Regions from separate parts of the Megasphaera elsdenii DSM 20460 genome, predicted to be linked through region 2. Evidence: riboswitches for the same ligand, from Rfam matches in the RefSeq annotation. Region 2 holds a riboswitch; the other holds the start of a gene.
What was found. Region 2 has a riboswitch for FMN ahead of C6362_RS02065 (bifunctional 3,4-dihydroxy-2-butanone-4-phosphate synthase/GTP cyclohydrolase II). Riboswitches for the same ligand answer to the same signal wherever they lie in the genome.
Positions count from the first base shown of each region.

Region 1: it holds a riboswitch for FMN, as region 2 does, so the genes downstream of both, ribD (bifunctional diaminohydroxyphosphoribosylaminopyrimidine deaminase/5-amino-6-(5-phosphoribosylamino)uracil reductase RibD) here and C6362_RS02065 (bifunctional 3,4-dihydroxy-2-butanone-4-phosphate synthase/GTP cyclohydrolase II) in region 2, are expected to answer to the same signal.

Region 1 covers NZ_CP027570.1:2,209,694-2,213,096, reverse strand. The annotation lists gene C6362_RS10465 (riboflavin synthase) at 1-474, opposite strand, end outside; gene ribD (bifunctional diaminohydroxyphosphoribosylaminopyrimidine deaminase/5-amino-6-(5-phosphoribosylamino)uracil reductase RibD) at 455-1,591, opposite strand; FMN riboswitch at 1,685-1,816, opposite strand; gene rpe (ribulose-phosphate 3-epimerase) at 1,875-2,519, opposite strand; gene rsgA (ribosome small subunit-dependent GTPase A) at 2,522-3,385, opposite strand; gene pknB (Stk1 family PASTA domain-containing Ser/Thr kinase) at 3,396-3,403, opposite strand, start outside.
Region 2 covers NZ_CP027570.1:427,514-430,916, forward strand. The annotation lists gene C6362_RS02060 (FAD-binding oxidoreductase) at 1-1,305, shown strand, start outside; FMN riboswitch at 1,358-1,489, shown strand; gene C6362_RS02065 (bifunctional 3,4-dihydroxy-2-butanone-4-phosphate synthase/GTP cyclohydrolase II) at 1,604-2,821, shown strand; gene C6362_RS02070 (Crp/Fnr family transcriptional regulator) at 3,097-3,403, opposite strand, start outside.

The DNA of each region.
Region 1 (3,403 bases), 700 kb from region 2:
GGAAACGGAAAATTGGCTGTTGCCGACGGATACGACGGTCAAGCTGATGCCGTCGATGGTGATGGACCCTTTTTCGACGATGAACGGTTCCATATCCTTCGGGATGGAAATGGTGATGACCCGGGCAATGCCGTCCGTCGCGATGCGGGCGACATGGCCGACGCCGTCGATGTGGCCGCTGACGATGTGACCACCCAGGCGGCCGCCGACCTGCATGGCCCGTTCGAGGTTGACTTTAGAGCCGCTCTTGATGGTGCTGAACGACGAACGGCGCATGGTTTCATGCATGACATCGGCCGAAAAGGTCGAATCCGTCATATCCGTAACGGTCAGGCAGACGCCGTTGACGGCAATGCTGTCGCCAAGCTGCGTGCCTTCTAATACTTTGTGCGCCTGAATGGTCAGGCGGATAGAATCGGGGCGGCGGTCCATATGGGCAATCGTCCCCAGTTCCTCAATGATGCCAGTGAACATAGGCACCCTCCCTGTTGGCATTATATGCCGTAATCAATATGTTATTTTCATGGAGCTCTACCGAATCATAGAGCAGCGGCATACATTCATCGAGCTCATCGACGCCGCAGCCGCCAACCGACGGCAATGCGCCAGTACCACCGATAACCTTGTCGCCGACGAAGGCATAAATCTTATCGACCAGGCGGGCATCGAAGAAGCTCCCCTGGACGGTGCTGCCGCCTTCGACGAGGATGCTGGTCAGTCCTTCATCATGCAGGAGTTGCAAGGCGTCAGGCAAGTAGATGGTCTTGCCGTCCTGGAGCGGAGCCAGGATGACGCGGACGCCGGCGTTTTTCAAAGCCTTCATCTTCTCTACGGGGCACAAAGACGTCGTGACGATAAGGGTCTGCGTCGTCTTATCGGTGACGACGAGTGAATTCAAAGGTGTCCGTCCTTTGGTATCCAGTACGACGCGTACAGGCTGATGCGGTGCGTCCTGGCCAGGCCGTTCGATGCGGCTGGTCAGGAGCGGATTATCGGTCAGGACCGTATTGATACCGACCAGGATGCCGTCGTAGATAGAGCGCAGGTAGTGCCCGTAACTGCGGGCCCAGTCATTGGTGATCCACTGGGATTTCCCCGTCCGCGAAGCCGTGCGGCCATCGAGGCTTTGGGCCAATTTGATGGCGATGAACGGTTTCTGGACCATCATGTTCTTGATGAAGACTTCGTTGAGCTGGGCTGCTTCCTTCGACAGGAGGCCGACTTCGACGGGGATGCCCGCCTGCCGCAGGATCGCGGCCCCCTTGCCGGCGACTAAGGGGTTCGGGTCGAGCATGGCCATGACGACTTTGCCGACGCCCTTTTCAACGAGGGTCCGGGCGCAGGGCGGCGTCCGTCCGTAATGGGCGCACGGTTCGAGAGTCACATAGACCGTCGCTCCTTTAGCCCGTTCGCCGGCTTCACGCAAAGCCCATACTTCCGCATGGGGCGTGCCGGCCTTATGGTGATAGCCCGTGCCGACGATTTCACCGTCTTTGACGATGACACAGCCGACAGCCGGGTTAGATGTCGTATAGCCCAGGGCGGTCTTTGCCAAGTCCAGGGCTTTTTTCATATACTCTGCCGGTTCCAATGTATTCCTTCCCTTCCATTCAGATTTGCAAGATAAAAAAAGGCTATGGACGTAAGATTCCCATAGCCTTTTGAGCGCAACAAAAACACAATCTGTCGTCTTTTCCCATCCAGACTGTACTGTCGGTACCGAAATTGCATCGGTTCAACCCTTGCGGGTTAGCGGACTGTCACCGCCGGTCAGGAATTGAAAGCGCCGCTTTCTCACCTTGCCTCAAAGACTATCCTTATTCACTTGAACTACATGTATGATTTTAGCACATGCAAGGAAGAAATACAAGTCCTTATCGTAAGGACGCAATGGCTGCGGCCCGGTCTTCAGCTCCGAAGACGGCACTGCCGGCGACGAGGAAGGTCGCACCGGCGTCTTTGACGGCCTGGACAGTCTTGGCATTGACGCCGCCGTCGACTTCGATGACGGCCGCCGTATTGCCGGCCTGTTCCAGGAGGGCTTTCGCCTGGCGGATCTTATCGACGGCATAGGGGATGAATTTCTGGCCGCCGAAGCCGGGATTGACGCTCATGATTAGGATCATATCCAACTGCCCGGCCACGCAGGACAAGGAAGATACGGGGGTCGCCGGATTAAGGGCGACGCCGCCTTTCATGCCTGCTTCGCGGATCTGCTGCAGGACCCGGTCGAGGTGGACACAGGCTTCCTGATGGACCGTGACGTACTGGACGCCGGCAGCCGCCAGGCCGTCGATATAGGTTTCCGGATGTTCGACCATGAGATGGGCATCGAAAGGCAGTTTCGTGCAGCTGCGCAGGGCTTTGATGACCGGTACGCCGAAGGTCAGGTTCGGTACGAAATGGCCGTCCATCAAGTCGAGATGGATGCAGTCGGCCCCCTTCCGTTCAACGTCCTGGATTTCTTCGGCCAGGCGGGAAAAATCAGCCGACAATATAGAGGGGCAAATGGTTACCATAACTATCGTTTCCTTTCTGCAATGGAAGTGAGTATCTTACAATATGTATCGTAGCGTTCGGCCTGGATATGGCCGTCGGCTACGGCTTGTTTGACCGTACATTCCGGTTCGGACAGGTGCAGGCACGATGAGAACTTGCAGCCGCCGCTGTAGGGCAGCATATCCGGGAACAAGCGCAGGACTTCCCGGGGGTCGAGGTGCTCGAAATCGAGGGCACTGAAGCCCGGCGTATCGACGACGTACGTGTCGCTGTCGAGGCGCATGATTTCCGAATGGCGCGTCGTATGGCGGCCGCGCTTGATCTTTTCGCTGACGGCGCCGACGGACAAGTCCTTCCGCCCCAGGAGCTGCGACAGCAGGCTGGACTTGCCGACGCCCGACGGGCCGGCAAAGGCCGTCATGCGGTGCGGCAGGAGAGCCCGCAGCGTATCCAGGCCTTCGCCGGTCTTGGCCGACACGAGATAGACGTCATAGCCGCAGCGTTCATAAAAGGCTTTATAGGCTTCGGCTGTGTCCCGGTCCAGGTCGCACTTATTGAAGCACAGCGTCGGATGGATGCCGCCGTATTCACAGGTCATGAGCATCTTGTCGACGAGGAAACGGTTCGGGTCCGGCGACTGGGCCGCCATGATGACCAGCAGCTGGTCTATATTGGCCACCGCCGGCCGGCGGATCTGGTTGCGCCGGGGCAGCAGGGCTTCGATGACGCCCTTATCCTGGCCCAGCTCGGTGATTTCCAGCTCGTCGCCGACGAGGATCTTGGCTTTCAGCAATTTGCCGCGGCGGCGACATTCGACGAGGTTCTCCCGGCCGACATCGACATAATAATACCCGTTATAGTTCTTGATGACGCGTCCTTTTGTCATGTTCCTCCCCTTAGATGT
Region 2 (3,403 bases):
TCCCATGACGAAGTGACCGATCCGGCTTATCACCACATGCCGGAAGCCGTCGTCTTTGCCGAAACGGCACAGCAGGTCAGTGCCATCATCAAATTGGCCAACGCCTGCCACTTCCCTGTCGTCCCCCGCGGGGCCGGCACAGGCCTGGCTTGCGGGGCTGTCCCGGAATACGGCGGCCTCGTCTTGTCACTGGAAAAGATGAATAAGATCCTGGAAATCAATGAAAACGGACTCTATGCCGTCGTCGAACCGGGCGTGCGCACGTCAGACCTGCAGGAAGCAGCCGAAAAGAAAGGCCTCTTCTATGCCGGCGACCCGTGCAGCGGCGATTCATGCTTCATCGGCGGCAACATCGCCACCAACGCCGGTGGCAATAGGGCTGTCAAATACGGGACGACGCGCCACCAGGTCTACAGCGTAGAAGTCGTCAATCCGACAGGGCGCATCGTCAACCTCGGCGCGCGGCTGCAGAAACAGTCGACAGGCTATTCCCTGGACCAGCTGGTCATCGGCTCGGAAGGGACCCTGGGCATCATCACCAAGGCCACGCTGAAACTCCTGCCCAAGCCGAAATACGCCTTGGATCTGCTGGCCATCTTCGACGACCGCCGCCAGGCCATGGGCGTCGTCACCAAGATCATCAAAGCCGGCATCACGCCGACGTGCGTTGAATTTATGGACAACATCACCATCAAGTCCGTCGAAAAGTACCTCAATGAAAACCTCCAGGGCAGCGACAACGGCAACTACGTCATCGTCGAAGTCGAAGGGACCAGCGAAGACGACCTGGACGACAAAGCCGTCGTCCTCGACGAAGTCTGCACGGAAAATGGCGCTTCGTCAGTTCTCGTCGCCGACCACAACAAGATTTGGCAGGCCCGCAAGGCCTTTGCCGAAGCCGTCCGTGCCGAAAGCCTCATCGTCTGCAAAGAAGACGTCGTCGTCCCTGTCGACCAGGAAGCAGCCCTCCTCGATGAAATCCTTCGCCTGGCCCAGAAATATAACTTGGTCACCCGCATCGCCAGCCATGCCGGCGACGGCAATATCCACTTGAACATCCTCAAGAACGAAGATGCCACCTATGAAGACTGGGACCAGCGGGTCAAGGCCAACCAGCAGGAACTGTACAAGTTCATCTATGCCCACGGCGGCCGCCTGTCCGGCGAACACGGCATCGGCTATAAGCGCAAGCACTTGATGGAGGAATTTACCGATCCTGGCGAACTGGAAATGATGAAAGCCATCAAGAAGGCCCTCGATCCCAACGACATCCTCAACCCGGGGAAAATCTTCGACGTCGAGTAACTTGCAAAAATGGCGGCTACCGTGTATAATACATAACAGAACTGAATAAGACATATATCTTCAGGGCAGGGTGAAATTCCCGATCGGCGGTATAGTCCGCGAACGCTACGGCGTAGGAGCCACTGGCTCGTGATTTGGTGCAATTCCAAAACCGACAGTATAGTCTGGATGGAAGAAGATGTGGCGTGCTGCGCTTGCAGCCTGCCTTTCCTTGCATGTCAAAGCCCTGTGCCACTGGCCAGGGCTTTTTTGATACCATTCATAAAACTGATAAACAGACTTTAAGGAGGTCTTTATTTTGACTACAGAAAAACGTAAATTCAACACCATCGAAGAAGCACTGGAAGAATTGCAGGCCGGCCATATCATCATCGTCACCGATGACCCGGACCGCGAAAACGAAGGCGACTTCATCTGCGCCGCCCAGTACTGCACGACCGAAAACATGAACTTCATGGCCAGCCACGGCAAGGGCCTTATCTGCATGCCTATGAGCATCGAATATGCCCATAAGCTCGGTCTGCCCCAGATGGTCAGTGAAAATACAGATAATCACGAAACGGCCTTCACCGTTTCCATCGACCACGTCGATACGACGACGGGTATCTCCGCTGTCGAACGCGCCCTGACGGCCCGCAAATGTGTCGAAGAATCGGCTCGTCCCGAAGACTTCCGCCGTCCTGGCCACAACTTCCCGCTCATCGCCAAACGCGGAGGCGTCCTGACCCGCAATGGCCACACAGAAGCCACGGTCGACCTCATGCGCCTGGCAGGGCTCAAACAAGTCGGCCTGTGCTGTGAAATCATGGCCGATGACGGCACGATGATGCGCACGCCGGACCTCTGGAAAATCGCCGATAAATACGGCCTGAAATTCATCACCATCCACGACCTCCAGAACTACTGCCGCCGCCACGACAAACACGTCATCCGCGAAGCCGTCGCCAAGATGCCGACGAAGTTCGGCGAATTCAAGATCTACGGCTACATCAACGACCTGACCGGCGAACACCACGTCGCCCTGGTCAAAGGCGAAATCGGCGATGGCAAGAACCTCTTGTGCCGTGTCCACTCCGAATGCCTCACAGGCGACGTCTTCGGCTCCCGCCGCTGCGACTGCGGCGAACAGCTGGCAGCTGCCCTGACGCAGATCAACGCCGAAGGCCGGGGCATCCTCCTCTACATGCGCCAGGAAGGCCGCGGCATAGGCCTCATCAATAAACTCAAGGCCTATGTCCTCCAGGAACAGGGCTACGACACGGTCGAAGCCAATGAAAAACTCGGTTTCGCACCGGACCTTCGTGAATACTGGATTGGTGCCCAGATTCTCCAGGACATGGGCGCCAAAGAAATCCGCCTGCTCACGAACAACCCGGAAAAAGTCTACGGCCTCGAAGGCTTCGGAGTCGAAATCGTAGAACGGGTCCCCATTGAAATGAAACCGCAGAAATTCGACGAATTTTACTTGGAAACGAAAAAGAATAAAATGGGCCACATCCTCCCCCATCTGCATTAAGAGCGAGGAAAAAAGGCGCTGTCCCATGAAGACAGCGCCTTTTTTCGTGGTTCGTGTTTCGTGGTTCGTGGCTCGTGGCTCTCCTTATAGGAGAGCTGTCAGCGAAGCTGACTGAGAGGTTGCTCTTTCAGCATGTGGTTCGAAGTTTGCAGAGCTTGCCACGTGCAAGCCTCTACAGATGTGACGCCTCGGGAATTTCTACAAACTCCGTACTACAAACTATAAAGTAAAAGGAACCTAGCATGATGGCAGAAACCTTCATACAACACACTCTCCTATTGCAGCAAAGTGAATTTATCCTTTCGGTAATCGATGAGGCCTTCTTTCTTCATCTTGCTCAGTTCGGCCGATAAGGCGCTGCGGTCTACGGAAAGGAAGTCGGCCATCTGCTGGCGGTTGAAGGGCAGGCTGAACGTGGCCTTGCCTTTCTTGCGGGCCAGGTCGGACAAATAGAGGACGATTTTCTGGCGCGTCGACCGCTGGGTCAGGTAGCGTATCTTTTCGGTCAGGAGACGGTTCTTTTCGGCCATCATGGCCAGGAGGTTGCTCATGAAGCGGGCCTGGGCCGGCGTCAGCACCTGG